Regions from separate parts of the Geobacillus sp. DSP4a genome, predicted to be linked through region 2. Evidence: predicted binding sites of a transcription regulator. Region 2 holds the regulator's gene; the other holds the start of a gene.

Region 1 (7,226 bases), on a different contig from region 2:
GCTGTCGGTTAAGCGGCCGTCTTCCAAAATTTGCAGGAAGATGTGCTGCACATCCGGGTGCGCTTTTTCAATCTCGTCAAGCAAGATGATGCTGTACGGATTGCGGCGTACTTTTTCCGTCAGCTGGCCGGCTTCTTCAAAGCCGACATAGCCCGGCGGCGAACCGATCAGCTTCGAGACGGAATGTTTCTCCATGTATTCGCTCATATCGAGGCGAATCATGGCGTCTTTTGTGCCAAACAGCTCCTCGGCGAGCGTTTTGGCGAGCTCCGTTTTCCCGACGCCGGTCGGGCCGACGAACAAGAACGAACCGATCGGGCGGTGTTTCGCTTTCAAGCCGGCGCGGCTGCGGCGAATGGCTTTGGCGACTTTTTTCACCGCTTCCGCTTGGCCGATCACTTTTTTCGCCAAGTGTTCTTCGAGATGTTTCATTTTTTCTTTTTCATCGGCTTGCAGCTTGCCGACCGGGATGCCGGTTTTCTCGGCGATGATTTGTTCGATGTCGGCGGCATCGACGACAGGGCGTTCTTGGTTGACGCCTTGCTCGAGTTGTTTTTCGAGCTTCAGCTCTTCATCGCGCAGTTTCGCCGCCAATTCGTAGTTTTCTTCTTTCGCCGCTTGTTCTTTTTCTTTCGCGATTTGGATCAACCGCTCTTGCAGTTGTTTTTCATCGGTCGGACCGAGGCGCAAGTTCGCTTTCGAGCCGGCCTCGTCAAGCAAGTCGATGGCTTTGTCCGGGAGGAAGCGGTCTTGAATGTAGCGGTGCGACAGTTTCACGCACGCTTCGATCGCTTCATCCGTATAGCGGACATGGTGGAATTGTTCGTATTTCGGCTGGATGCCTTTTAAGATGGCGATCGCTTCCTCAACGGTCGGCTCGTGGACGATGACCGGTTGGAAGCGGCGCTCAAGAGCCGCGTCTTTTTCAATTTGCCGGTATTCTTTGAGCGTCGTCGCCCCAACGACTTGCAGTTCCCCGCGGGCGAGCGCCGGTTTTAAAATATTGCCGGCGTCCATCGAGCCTTCAGCGGCGCCAGCGCCGACGAGCAGGTGGATTTCGTCAATGAACAAGATGATGTTTTTCCGCTCTTGCAATTCGGCGATGAGCCGTTTCATCCGCTCTTCAAATTGACCGCGGATGCCGGTGTTGGCGACAAGCGACGCCACGTCAAGCAAGTACACGTCTTTGTTCAATAGTTTTTCCGGCACTTGCCCTTCGGCGATTTTCAGCGCCAGCCCTTCAACGATGGCTGTTTTCCCGACGCCCGGCTCCCCGATCAACACCGGGTTGTTTTTGTTGCGGCGGTTTAAAATTTCGATCACGCGGGCGATTTCTTTGTCGCGGCCGATGACCGGATCGATCAAGCCCGCTTTCGCCATTTGCGTCAAGTTGCGGCCGAATTGATCCAAAAATCCACCGCCATGGCTTTGCGGGCGCTTCGCCATCGTTTTCGGCGCGCTCATTCCGGCGTTGGCGGCTGTGAACGGGCTAGTAAAGAAGTCATCAAAGGAAAACGGTGAAAAGCCGAAGTTCATCGGAATGGACAGTTGTTGTTTTTGCTTTTCATAGCATTCATGGCACAGGTGAAGTTGTTGTTTTTCCCCGTTCCATTGCAAGTTGACAAACACTGTTGCTTCACGTTGTTGGCATGCTTGGCATAGCATGAGACATACCCCCTTTTCTCTTATTCGGGATTTGACTTTGACTTTCTTTGACCTTCCGACTTTATTATACTTTGACCTTTTTTGACTTTCAAGTGTTTTGTACAAAAAAATTGTGATAACGATGAAATGTTTTTGAAAAAATGGTGAATACTAATGTAGGTGCGGCAAAACTATGATAAAGTGAAAAACAGAAAAAGAGGCGGAAAAGACTCCGTCTTTGGTGCTCATGATGATCATGAATTTGAAGGAAAAAGGAGAAAGGTGAAGATGAGAAGACAGGTTGGTTTCGCGTTTGCTGTTGTACTTTTGGGGATGATGATCATGGCTGCTTGTACAAATCACAACAAGCAAGCCGAGACGCCGGCCGTGCTTGACGTGAAAATCGATGCGCCGGATCATATCGATTTGAACAAACCGACCAAGCTCGCCTGCGTCGTGACGTACGGCGGCGAAAAAGTAGACGATGCGAACGAAGTCAAGTTTGAAGTATGGAAGCATGGAAGCGACGAGCGGGAAATGCTTGAAGCGAAGCATGACGGCGACGGCCGATACTCGGTGGAAAAAACGTTCACCGAAGCGGGAACATATTCGGTCGTCGCCCATGTGACGGCGCGCGACATGCATAACATGCCGAAGAAAGATATTGTCGCCGGCAGCCCGGAACAGGCGGCGACGGCCGACGGTGCGCGCGAAAATTCCCAAGGCAGTGCTGAAGAACACCATCATGGCGCCGTCGCCATTTCGCTGTCGTCCCGTTCGTTCGAAGCCGGAAAACCGGCGGCGTTGACCGTCCGCCTCTCCAAAGATGGGAAGCCGTTGACAGGTGCGACCGTTCGTTTTGAGATTTGGCAGGCGGACAATAAGCATGAATTTGTCGATGCAAAGGAAAAAGGAAACGGCGAGTACGAAGCCATGGCCACGTTTGCCAACAAAGGAACGTATTCGGTGAAAGTGCACGTCGAAGGAAGCGGCGGGCTGCACGAACATCAAGTCGAACACGTGACGGTTCATTGATGGAAACGCGATTTCACATCGCATGCCATATTAATGAAGAGAGTTTGCGGTGTGTGAGAAGGCATCTTGTCTCGGATGCCTTCTTTTTTCGTTCTGTCGTCTTTCTTGTCCATGCCGGACATATACATATATATGGAAAAGCAACGGACAAGAGAGGGAGATGGAGGATTTGGGCAAGAGACACGAGTGGTCGGAGGCGTGGCAAATCGCTGCTGTTTACGTTGGAACGGTGATTGGGGCAGGATTTGCGACCGGAAGAGAGATTATGGAATTTTTCACTCGTTATGGGACGGCTGGAACGGTGGGCATCATCATCAGCGGTTGTTTGTTTATATGGGGCGGCGCGCGCCTAATGGTGATGGCGCGCCGCATTGGAGCCGCGTCATATGATGAATTGAATCGCTATTTGTTCGGGAACATGTTGAGCCCGTTTGTGACGCTCGTGATGACGGTGATGATCGCGGGGGTGACGGCGGTGATGATCGCCGGGGCGGGTGCCGTGTTTGAAGAGCAGATCGGCTGGCCGAGGCAGGCGGGCGTCACGCTGACGCTCGGGTTGGCGCTTTTGGTCATGCTGCTTGACCGCAAAGGATTGTTTGGCGTCAACGTGTTCGTCGTGCCGATGATGATGATCTTGAGCGTTGCCGTATGGATCAAAATGATGATGGCTGGCGACTTATGCCGACCGGATATAGCGGCATCGGATTATTCACTGAAGGCAATGTTGTCCCCGTTTTCGTATGCGGCGTTTAACTTGGCGATGGCGCAAGCGGTGTTGGTGCCCGTTGCCCGCGAAGCGGCCAGTGAGCGGGCGGTGAAGCGCGGGGCGATGTTGGGTGGGGGGATCCTAACAGGGTTGTTGCTTCTCAACCATATTGTGTTGCTGTCGTTTCCGCAAAAGGATGGTTACGATATTCCGATGGCCGAAGTAGTTCGTGCGTTTTTTGCCATGCTGTATTGGTTGTATGTCGTCGTCATTTACGGAGAAATTTTTACCTCGGTCATCGGCGGCTTGTTTGGGCTTGCCCGTCAAGCGCGCATTTGGGTGCCGATCAGTGGAAAAGGGATCGGCGTGCTGCTCGTGTTGGTGTTTACCGCGGTCAGCCCGTTTCGCTATGGGGAGTTGTTGTCGTTTCTTTATCCGCTGTTTGGCTACATGAGCCTGATGTTATTGTGGCTCCTTTGGCGCCGCAAGCTGCCGCGTTAGCAAACAGGCCCTTTCGCTTTCCCTGCCTCTTCTGTTCTGGTGCGGGGGGTGAAAGGGCTTATTGTTTTTCCGTACACCGCCCACCCAATAGGCATTCCCTCGCTTTCATTGCATTTCGCAAAACGGGGGCTTTTTTCGAGATGGTCCTCCCGCATGCGGATGTTGAAAGCATGATTACGAGCGAAAACGGGCGATCATCGCTTCCAAATTGCGGGCTGCGGCGGCCAGGGCGTCAGCTTCTCCCGCCAGTTCATGAAGAGCGAGTGTTTGCCGCTCGAGCCCCGCCGCCGTCTCTTGCACCATATCGGAAAAGTCCGCCGTTTCTGTCACTTTTTTCAACGCTCGTTTCGACCGACGCTGTTTCGTCAGTTCGCTCATAGACGATTCTCCTTTTTTCATTTGTCTATTTTCAATAATATATAGAAGATTTTGTCGAATCAATAGGATGAAAGGGGGATGCATAAAAATATCGATCGGTTGGGAGACTATGCCGTAAACGGAAAGGCGAGGGGATGTTCGTGGGTTTATTCTCATTTTGGAAAAAAAAGAAAAAACGCCCCCCTCAGCGGCCCATTTCGCAGCTTTGGGAAACGCTGCGGCAATCGAGCGATTTTGTCGAAGTGTCGTTTGTTGTGGGAGGCAAGGAGCTGTCGATTTATTATTTTGATTCACTCGTCGATCCGCAAGTGCTGCAAGAGCGGATTCTTTGCCATTTGCAAAACGACATTCCAAACCATCCAACTGTCCGTTTGGAAGACTTGCAGCAAATCGTGCCGATTCAGCGCATTGAGGTGAGCGAAGATACGGCACTGATTGAAGAGAAGGTGCTGAAAGGGTTTGTCGCGGTCACCTTCCGCGAGCAGCCAAACAAAGCGGCGCTCATGAGCGCCGCCGCCGAAAATTTAGGGCTTCGGGAAAACAATGATTCGGAAAACGAATTCAGCGTCGTCGGACCGAAAGTCGGATTTGTGGAAAACGTCGGGGTCAACTTGCATCTCATCCGCCGGCAAGTGGTGACGCCGAATCTTGTCTTTCGGGAAATGTCGATTGGTTCGGTGTCGAAAACGAAAGTGGTCATCGCCTACATCGATGGCGTCGCCAATCCGGAAGTCGTTCAAACGGTGACGCAGCGGCTTGAGTCCATTCATTTTGACGTCGTGTTTGACAACGCCATTTTGGATCAGCTGCTTGCGGACAATTCACGGACGCCGTTTCCTCTTTTTATCTCGACCGAGCGGATCGACCGGACCATCTATGCGCTTGTGTCGGGTCAGGTGGCCATTTTTTGCGACGGCTCCCCGTATGCCGTGATTGGCCCCGCCGCTCTTTTCGATTTTTTTACGTCGCCGGAAGACTATTATTTGCCATGGGTGCTCGGCACGTTTTTCCGGCTCATCCGGTTTTTCGGCGTTGCGTTCTCGGTGTTGGCGTCGCCGATTTATGTGGCGGTGCTGACGTATCATTATGAAATGATTCCCGAAGACTTGCTCGGCCCGATCATTTATTCCCGCTCGAACGTGCCGTTCCCTCCGGTGCTCGAGGTGCTGTTTTTGGAAATTACGATTGAGCTGTTGCGCGAGGCCGGGGCGCGGCTGCCGACGAAAGTCGCACAAACGCTCGGGATTGTCGGCGGGATTGTCATCGGGCAAGCAACCGTTGATGCCGGGCTGACGAGTACGATTTTGTTGATTGTCGTCGCGTTGGCGGCGCTCGCTTCGTTTACAACGCCGATTTTCAAAATGTCCAACACGATCCGGTTCATTCGGTTTCCGTTTATTTTGTTTGCTGCATGTTGGGGCGGGATCGGCATTATCTTTGCCGTCTGCGGGCTGCTCATTCATTTAGGGCGGCTGCAGTCGTTTGGCTATCCGTATTTGCTGCCGTTTTATCCATTTCGTGTGCGCAGCTTCCGCGATACATTCGTTCGTTCGCCATACAGTGAAACGGCGGAGCGGCCGATGTTTCTTCGTCCGCGGTCGCGGTTTCGTTACGATCCGAATGCGGCGAAGCAAAAACGCGATATTGATGAGTAAGGGGGATCGTGATGAGGCGTGGGCTTCTATGGCTCGGTGCGCTGCTGTTGCTTGGCGGCTGCGCCAGTTCGCGGCCGATTGATGAAATTCAAATTATCCAACAGATGGGGTATGATTTCGAGAACGGCCGCTACACGGGCACCGCGGTGTACCCGACGTTCAAGCAAGGGCCGATGACAAAGCCGAATATGCTGACGACGACGTCGCCGACGGTCTACGACTTGATTCCGCGCCTGTCATCGAAATCCGCGCTGCCGGTTGAGGAAGGGCAGCTGCGCTTGATTTTGTTCGGCAAGGAGTTTGCCAGGCGGGGGGTGACGCAAATTACGCACAGCCTCGCGCGCAACAACAAAGTCGGCAGTCATTTGCTGCTTGGCGTGGCGGAAGAAAGCGCGAAGGAGCTGCTGAAAATCGCGGCGAACACGACGCTGAGCGATACGTTGTATTTGCCGAATCTGGTGGAGCAGAATGAGCAGTCGATGAACTTGCCGAAAACGAATTTGCACTTGTTTTTGTATCGCTATTTTTCCCCAGGCAGCGATCCGTTTTTGCCGTATTTTGAGAAAAAAGGAGATTTCGTCAAGCTTGAAGGGGTCGCGTTGTTTCGCGACGACCGATACGTGGGGCATGTGAGTTTGCGTGATTCGTTTTTAATGAAAATTTTGCTTGGAGAAACGAAAAACGGCGTCTACCAGCTGAAGATTGGGAATCGCGGGAAACAGGGCGAGGATCGGGTGATGCTGCAAAACTTATGGGCGAAGTCGAAATATGAATGGAAGCGTGATGGAAGCCGCCATGTGCTTGATGTGTTCGTCCATATCCATGCGTCGGTGCGGGATTACCCGTCATGGCTCGATCAGCCGGATCAAGATTTGTTTGCTGATGTGAAGAAAAAAATGCAAAACGAATTGGAGCATAATATGCGTCGGTTATTCCGTTATTTTCAGAAAAAACGGATTGACCCGCTCGGCATCGGCGATTTTGTTCGCGGTGTGACAAGACATTGGGATTCCGACGCGTTTTACCGTGAATACCCGGATCTAGACATCCGCCCGCACGTCACGGTGGATATCGTCCATACCGGTATTGGCGAATAAGACGGGGAACATGAGGAGGGATTAGGATGAAGCAGGCCATTCAGGAACGGTTTCTCATCTCCCCGTTTCTTGTGTTTTTTGTCATTCATGCTACGCAAGTTGGGGTCGGGGCACTCAATTTTCAGCGTCCACTGATGAAAGAGGTGGGGCAGGATGCCTGGATGGCAGTCTTAATGGCCGGGCTGTCGGCGCACGTGTTGATTTGGCTCA
Region 2 (7,226 bases):
GCGTCAGGCGGGTAAGATCCCTCGAAGATGACGAGGTCGATAGGTCCGAGGTGGAAGCGTGGCGACACGTGGAGCTGACGGATACTAATCGATCGAGGGCTTAACCTAACAAGAAAAGTGGAGGCGAGCGGTTCGCCCCGGCTTCTTCCCAAAACGGTTATCTAGTTTTCAGGGAACGAATTCCTGACAACCTCATATGGCCTAGTGGTGATAGCGGAGGGGAAACACCCGTTCCCATCCCGAACACGGAAGTTAAGCCCTCCAGCGCCGATGGTAGTTGGGGCCAGCGCCCCTGCAAGAGTAGGTCGCTGCTAGGCTAAGCAGAAAGCACGCCTTTTTCTTCATTAGGAGAAAAAGCGTGCTTTTTCGTTTATCTGACCGAGAAGCGTTTTACTGGGCGAAAAAACGGATATTCTATAGATAGTCTCCCTTGTTTCGGTAGCCCTTGCAATTTTTCGTCATACATTGTATAGTAAAATCAAGGTCAAATATAGTCAAAGTCAACAAGATGGCGGTGATGCTTCCTCCCAAGGAATGCCCGTTTATTATTGGGCAGGGAGCAGCTTGACCGCCAAGCAGCTTGGTTGTGAGGAAGGTGGGAGGTAGAGTGCCAAACATTTCCGACATTATCGAGCAATATTTGAAGCAAGTACTCAATATGAGCGACCAAGACATCGTTGAAATTAAACGAAGTGAAATTGCTAATAAATTCAAATGTGTTCCCTCGCAAATCAACTATGTCATCAACACGAGATTCACGCTCGAGCGCGGATATATTGTTGAAAGCAAGCGCGGTGGCGGCGGCTATATCCGCATTATGAAAGTAAAGACGAAAAGCGAGGCGCAGCTGATTGACCAGTTGCTCGAGCTGATCGACCACCGCATCAGCCAGTCGAGCGCCGAAGATGTGATAAAACGACTTATGGAAGAAAAGGTGATTTCGGAGCGGGAAGCGAAAATGATGTTGAGCGTGATGGATCGCTCCGTTTTATATATCGATTTGCCCGAACGGGATGAACTGCGGGCGCGCATGTTAAAGGCGATGCTGACGTCGCTAAAGTATAAGTAGGGGAGGGGGAGGCATTGATTTGCCAAGAATGCAAGCAACGCCCGGCGACGATGCATTTTACGAAAATAGTCAACGGGGAAAAAACGGAATTTCACCTTTGCGAGCAATGCGCCAAAGAACATGGTCATACGTTTATGCTCTATGGCCATGACGACTTTCCGCTCAACAATTTGTTAGCGGGGCTTCTCAACTTTCAAGCTCCGATGAAAGAAGTGACGGCCAATTCGTTCCCGAATCCGGATTTGCTTCAATGCGAGACGTGCCAAATGACATACCACCAGTTTACGCAAATTGGGCGGTTCGGTTGCGCCGACTGCTATCGGACGTTTGCCCGTTACCTTCCGCCGATTTTAAAACGGCTTCATAGCGGAAATACTGCTCATTCAGGGAAAATTCCGAAGCGAAAAGGCGGCGTCCTCCATTTGCGGAAGCAGCTGGCCACGTTGAAACAAAAGCTTCAGGAATTAGTTGCCCGCGAGGAATTTGAGCGGGCGGCCGAGGTGCGCGACCAGATTCGTTCGTTAGAGGACGAACTTCGCCGACGTGGAGAGGGGGAGATGTAGCGGTATGTCATTTGGAAAGTTTTTCAACACAGCGGTCAGCGCTTGGATGAGCCAGGAGGGGCCGAATTCGGACATCGTGTTGAGCAGCCGCATCCGGCTGGCGCGCAATATTGTTGATTTTCGTTTCCCAACGCTGTTTAGCAGCGAAGAGGCGAAACAAATCGTTGCCTTGTTTGAGCGCGCGTTCGTCCATCGTCCGTATGGGGAAGCGGGACGGTTTGAACTGTTGAAAATGTCGGAGCTTCAACCGATTGAAAAACGGGTATTGGTGGAAAAGCACTTAATCAGCCCGCATTTGGCTGAAGATTCGCCGTTTGGCGCCTGCCTGCTTTCGGAAAATGAGGAAATCAGCATTATGATCAACGAGGAAGACCATATCCGCATTCAGTGTCTGTTTCCAGGGCTTCAGCTTGCCGAGGCGCTTGAGGCGGCGAGCGAGTTGGATGATTGGATTGAAGGGCATGTCAACTATGCGTTCGATGAACGGCTTGGTTACTTAACGAGCTGTCCGACGAACGTCGGAACAGGGTTGCGGGCGTCGGTGATGATGCATCTTCCGGCGCTGGTGCTGACGCAGCAGATCAACCGCATCATCCCTGCCATCAACCAGTTGGGACTCGTCGTCCGCGGCACGTACGGGGAAGGAAGTGAGGCTTTAGGGAACATTTTCCAAATTTCGAACCAAATTACGCTCGGAAAATCAGAAGAAGATATTGTCGCTGATTTGCATACGATCGTTGAGCAGCTCATCGCCCAAGAAAGGGCGGCTCGCCAGGCATTAGTGAAAACGTTGGGCATACAATTAGAAGACAAGGTATTCCGTTCATACGGCATATTGGCCAACTGCCGCGTCATCGATTCAAAGGAGGCGGCGCAATGCCTGTCGGATGTGCGTTTAGGGATCGATTTAGGATATATCAAAAACGTCCCGCGCAACATTTTAAATGAGCTGATGATTTTGACGCAGCCAGGATTTTTGCAACAATATGCCGGAGGGGTGCTTCGCCCTGAGGAACGGGATGTCCGCCGGGCGGCGTTGATTCGGGAACGCTTAAGGATGGAAACACGAAGAAAGATGGAGGGTGATGAACGATGATGTTTGGCAGATTTACGGAACGGGCGCAAAAAGTGCTGGCGTTGGCGCAAGAGGAAGCCATCCGCCTCGGCCATAACAATATCGGAACCGAACATATTTTGCTTGGGCTGATCCGTGAGGGGGAAGGAATCGCTGCTAAAGCGCTCATGGCGCTTGGACTTGGCCCGGATAAAATCCAAAAAGAAGTCGAATCGCTCATCGGCCGCGGCAATGAAGTGTCCCATACGCTCCATTACACGCCGCGGGCGAAAAAAGTGATCGAGCTGTCAATGGACGAAGCGAGGAAACTTGGCCATTCGTATGTCGGCACGGAGCATATTTTGCTTGGTTTGATCCGCGAGGGGGAAGGCGTGGCCGCTCGCGTGCTGAACAACCTCGGGGTGAGCTTGAACAAGGCGCGCCAACAAGTGTTGCAACTGCTCGGCAGCAATGAATCGGTATCGGGTCACGGCGGTGGGGGGGCTTCGCATGTAAGCACGCCGACGCTTGACAGCCTTGCCCGCGATTTGACGGCGATTGCCCGCGAAGGGCGGCTTGATCCGGTCATCGGCCGCAGCAAAGAAATTCAGCGTGTCATTGAAGTGTTGAGCCGACGGACAAAAAACAACCCGGTGCTCATCGGTGAACCGGGGGTTGGAAAAACAGCGATCGCGGAAGGATTGGCCCAGCAAATCGTCAACAACGAAGTGCCGGAAACGCTGCGCGACAAACGGGTCATGACGCTCGATATGGGGACGGTCGTCGCCGGGACGAAATACCGCGGCGAATTTGAAGACCGGCTGAAAAAAGTGATGGACGAAATTCGCCAGGCGGGCAATATCATTTTGTTCATCGATGAACTCCATACGTTAATCGGCGCTGGCGGAGCCGAAGGGGCCATCGACGCATCGAACATTTTAAAGCCGGCCTTGGCGCGTGGAGAATTGCAATGTATCGGTGCGACAACGCTTGATGAATACCGCAAATACATTGAGAAAGATGCTGCGCTCGAGCGCCGCTTCCAGCCGATTCACGTCGATGAGCCGACAGTTGAAGAGTCGATTCAAATTTTAAAAGGGCTGCGCGACCGGTATGAAGCGCATCATCGCGTCTCGATTTCCGATGAGGCGATCATTCAGGCAGTCAAACTTTCCGACCGGTATATTACCGACCGGTTCCTGCCGGATAAAGCGATCGACTTGATTGATGAAGCTTGCTCGAAAGTGCGTCTCCGTTCGTTCACGGCGCCGCCGAAACTGAAAGAACTGGAGCAAAAGCTTGAAGAAGTGCGAAAAGAGAAAGATGCGGCCGTGCAAAGCCAAGAATTTGAAAAAGCGGCGTCGCTGCGTGATATGGAGCAGCGGCTGCGTGAAGAGCTTGAAGAAACGAAACGTGCGTGGAAAGAAAAACAAGGCCAAGAAAATTTGGAAGTGACGGTCGAAGACATTGCCGCGGTCGTCTCGAGTTGGACCGGGATTCCGGTATCGAAGCTGGCCGAGACGGAAACCGAGCGGCTGTTGAAACTGGAAGAAATTTTGCATTCGCGCGTCGTCGGCCAAGACGAGGCGGTCAAAGCGGTGGCCAAAGCGGTGCGCCGCGCCCGGGCTGGCCTCAAAGACCCGAAACGCCCGATCGGTTCGTTCATTTTCCTCGGCCCGACCGGCGTCGGGAAAACGGAATTGGCCCGTGCATTGGCCGAGGCAATGTTTGGAGATGAAGATGCCCTCATTCGCATCGATATGTCCGAGTATATGGAAAAACACTCGACATCGCGGCTCATCGGTTCGCCGCCGGGGTATGTCGGCTACGAAGAAGGCGGCCAGCTGACCGAAAAAGTGCGCCGCAAGCCATACTCGGTCGTTCTGTTGGATGAGATGGAAAAAGCGCATCCGGACGTGTTTAACATCTTGCTGCAGGTGCTCGAAGACGGGCGGTTGACTGACTCGAAAGGGCGGACGGTTGACTTCCGCAACACGATCATCATTATGACATCGAACGTCGGCGCGGATGCTTTGAAGCGGAACAAGTATGTCGGCTTTAACATCCAGGATGGAAACCAGCAATACAAAGACATGAAAAGCAAGGTCATGGATGAGCTGAAAAAAGCGTTCCGTCCGGAGTTTTTGAACCGGATCGATGAAATTATCGTCTTCCATTCGCTTGAAAAAGACCATCTAAAACAAATTGTCCGTCTGATGGCTGATACGCTGGTGAAACGGCTGAAAGAGCAAGATATTGACCTTGAATTGACGGAGGCGGCGATTGAGAAAATCGCTGCTGAAGGTTTCGATCCGGAATACGGGGCTCGCCCGTTGCGCCGCGCTTTGCAAAAACATATTGAAGACCGTTTGTCCGAAGAACTGTTAAAAGGCACGATCGCCAAAGGACAAAAAGTGGTCGTTGATGTGAAAGATGGGGAATTTGTCGTATTGGCAAAACAGGCCGTGATGTGATGAAAAAAGGTATGCGGCACGATGCTGCCCATACCTTTTTTCCATATGGAACACAAGAGAGAAAGGGTTAGTTCAATGGCGAAAAAGAAGACGAAATTTGTTTGCCAAGAGTGCGGATACGAATCGGCGAAGTGGCTCGGCCGCTGCCCGGGATGCCAAACGTGGAACTCATTCGTCGAGGAAATCGAGCCGGTCAGAACCGCTGTGCGAGGGGCGTTTCTCCATTCGGAGCCGTCCGGGTCCGCTAAACCGGTTCCGATTACCGCCGTTGCCGCGGTGCAAGAGCCGCGCATCGAAACGAACAGTGCAGAGTTCAATCGCGTGCTCGGTGGGGGGATCGTCAAAGGGTCGCTCGTCTTAATCGGCGGCGACCCCGGCATCGGCAAGTCGACGCTGTTGCTGCAGGCCTCAGCGCAACTGGCGGCGGCTAGGCATACAGTGTTGTATGTATCGGGCGAGGAATCCGTCAAACAGGTAAAACTGCGCGCTGGGCGCCTTCGCGCCGAGTCCGATCATCTGTATGTGTTAGCGGAGGCGAATTTGGAATATATTGTATCAGCGATTGAAACGATTCAGCCCGCCTGTGTCGTGATTGATTCAATCCAGACGGTGTACCGGACGGATATTACGTCAGCGCCGGGCAGTGTCGCCCAAGTGCGCGAGTGCACCGCTGAGTTGATGAAAATCGCCAAAACAAAAGGCGTCGCCATTTTTATCGTCGGCCATGTGACGAAAGAAGGGGCGATCGCCGGGCCGCGCATTCTCGAGCATATGGTCGATACCGTCCTTTATTTTGAGGGGGAGCGGCATCATACGTACCGCATTTTGCGGGCGGTGAAAAACCGCTTCGGTTCGACGAATGAAATCGGTATTTTTGAAATGCGCGACATCGGGCTGCGGGAAGTGGAAAATCCGTCCGAAGTGTTTTTGGAAGAGCGATCGCACGGGGTGGCGGGTTCGACGGTGGTGGCGGCCATGGAAGGGACGCGCCCGGTTCTGGTGGAAATTCAAGCGCTCGTTTCGCCGACAAGCTTCGGCAACCCGAGGCGGATGGCGACCGGCCTCGATCATAACCGCGTGTCGTTGCTTATGGCCGTATTGGAAAAGCGGGTCGGGCTGCTGTTGCAAAACCAAGATGCCTATTTGAAGGTGGCGGGCGGAGTGAAGCTTGATGAGCCGGCCATTGACCTAGCCATCGCCGTCAGCATCGCCTCAAGCTTTCGCGATCGGCCGACCAATCCGGCCGACGTCATTATCGGTGAAGTCGGGTTGACCGGGGAAGTGCGGCGTGTCTCCCGCATTGAACAGCGTGTGCAAGAGGCTGTCAAACTAGGTTTTTCCCGTGTCATTGTACCGAAAAACAATTTGGCAGGTTGGCAGCCGCCGGCAAGCGTTCAGGTGATCGGCGTTTCCCATGTGGCCGAGGCGCTCGAGCACACGATGATTTGAACGCTTTCTTCGGGGGAACGGGCAAATAGGAAACGGCTGGGGGCGCTCGCTAAAGCATCCTCTTGCTCCGCCCCGATCATGTTTTGCATGAAATGACCGAACCTTTTTGTTTCGAACAACGTAAATATATATAGGGGGGCAACGTCCTTCCGCTGTGCACGGGCGTCCAGCGCGAATTGTTACAAGCGGATGTCGAATGTTCAAAAATGGTTAAAAATTGGGTTTCGGTTGGTTTCAAACATTGGAAACTGTTTATAATGTTAGATAGGGAGGTGAAGATGAGCCGATGGTCAAACGTGTCGTACAACTATTTTTTCTCGCCGTAGGCGGAACGCTGGGCGCCATGTTTTTGCCTGATTTGCTTGCGCTGTTGAATGTAAGCGGCATGCCGCTCATCCATAATTCCTATACGTTGGCGGTGTTGGGCGCTGTTCTTTTCTTTTTGTTGACGTTTTGGCTTGTGGATTATGTTGTGGACATGGTGCGCTGGGTCGAGGAAACATTGGTAAGGGCGCCTGCTGCTGACGTGCTGTTTGGCAGCCTCGGGCTGATTTTTGGTCTTATTATTGCGTTTTTGGTCGTCATGCCGCTGCAATCGTTTCGAATTCAAGTGTTGA

What was found. Region 2 encodes CtsR, which represses protease genes until heat stress. Its sites were predicted from a motif close to ATGGTCAATAAAGGTCAAACA; they were not measured.
Region 1: a site for CtsR is predicted at 1,734-1,754, ahead of ETC02_RS09100 (ATP-dependent Clp protease ATP-binding subunit). Genes of this name have one in related genera too.

What each region holds. Positions count from the first base shown of each region.
Region 1 is NZ_SDLD01000021.1:18,927-26,152, reverse strand. Features, by position in the region: gene ETC02_RS09100 (ATP-dependent Clp protease ATP-binding subunit) at 1-1,665, opposite strand, end outside; gene ETC02_RS09095 (FixH family protein) at 1,933-2,679, shown strand; gene ETC02_RS09090 (YkvI family membrane protein) at 2,840-3,886, shown strand; gene ETC02_RS17500 (hypothetical protein) at 4,061-4,264, opposite strand; gene ETC02_RS09080 (spore germination protein) at 4,405-5,919, shown strand; gene ETC02_RS09075 (Ger(x)C family spore germination protein) at 5,931-7,016, shown strand; gene ETC02_RS09070 (GerAB/ArcD/ProY family transporter) at 7,043-7,226, shown strand, end outside.
Region 2 is NZ_SDLD01000020.1:26-7,251, forward strand. Features, by position in the region: partial or broken rRNA gene ETC02_RS08590 (23S ribosomal RNA) at 1-108, shown strand, start outside; rRNA gene rrf (5S ribosomal RNA) at 201-317, shown strand; gene ctsR (transcriptional regulator CtsR) at 608-1,069, shown strand; gene mcsA (protein-arginine kinase activator protein McsA) at 1,084-1,632, shown strand; gene mcsB (protein-arginine kinase McsB) at 1,637-2,728, shown strand; gene clpC (ATP-dependent protease ATP-binding subunit ClpC) at 2,725-5,160, shown strand; gene radA (DNA repair protein RadA) at 5,236-6,609, shown strand; gene ETC02_RS08625 (PIN/TRAM domain-containing protein) at 6,896-7,226, shown strand, end outside.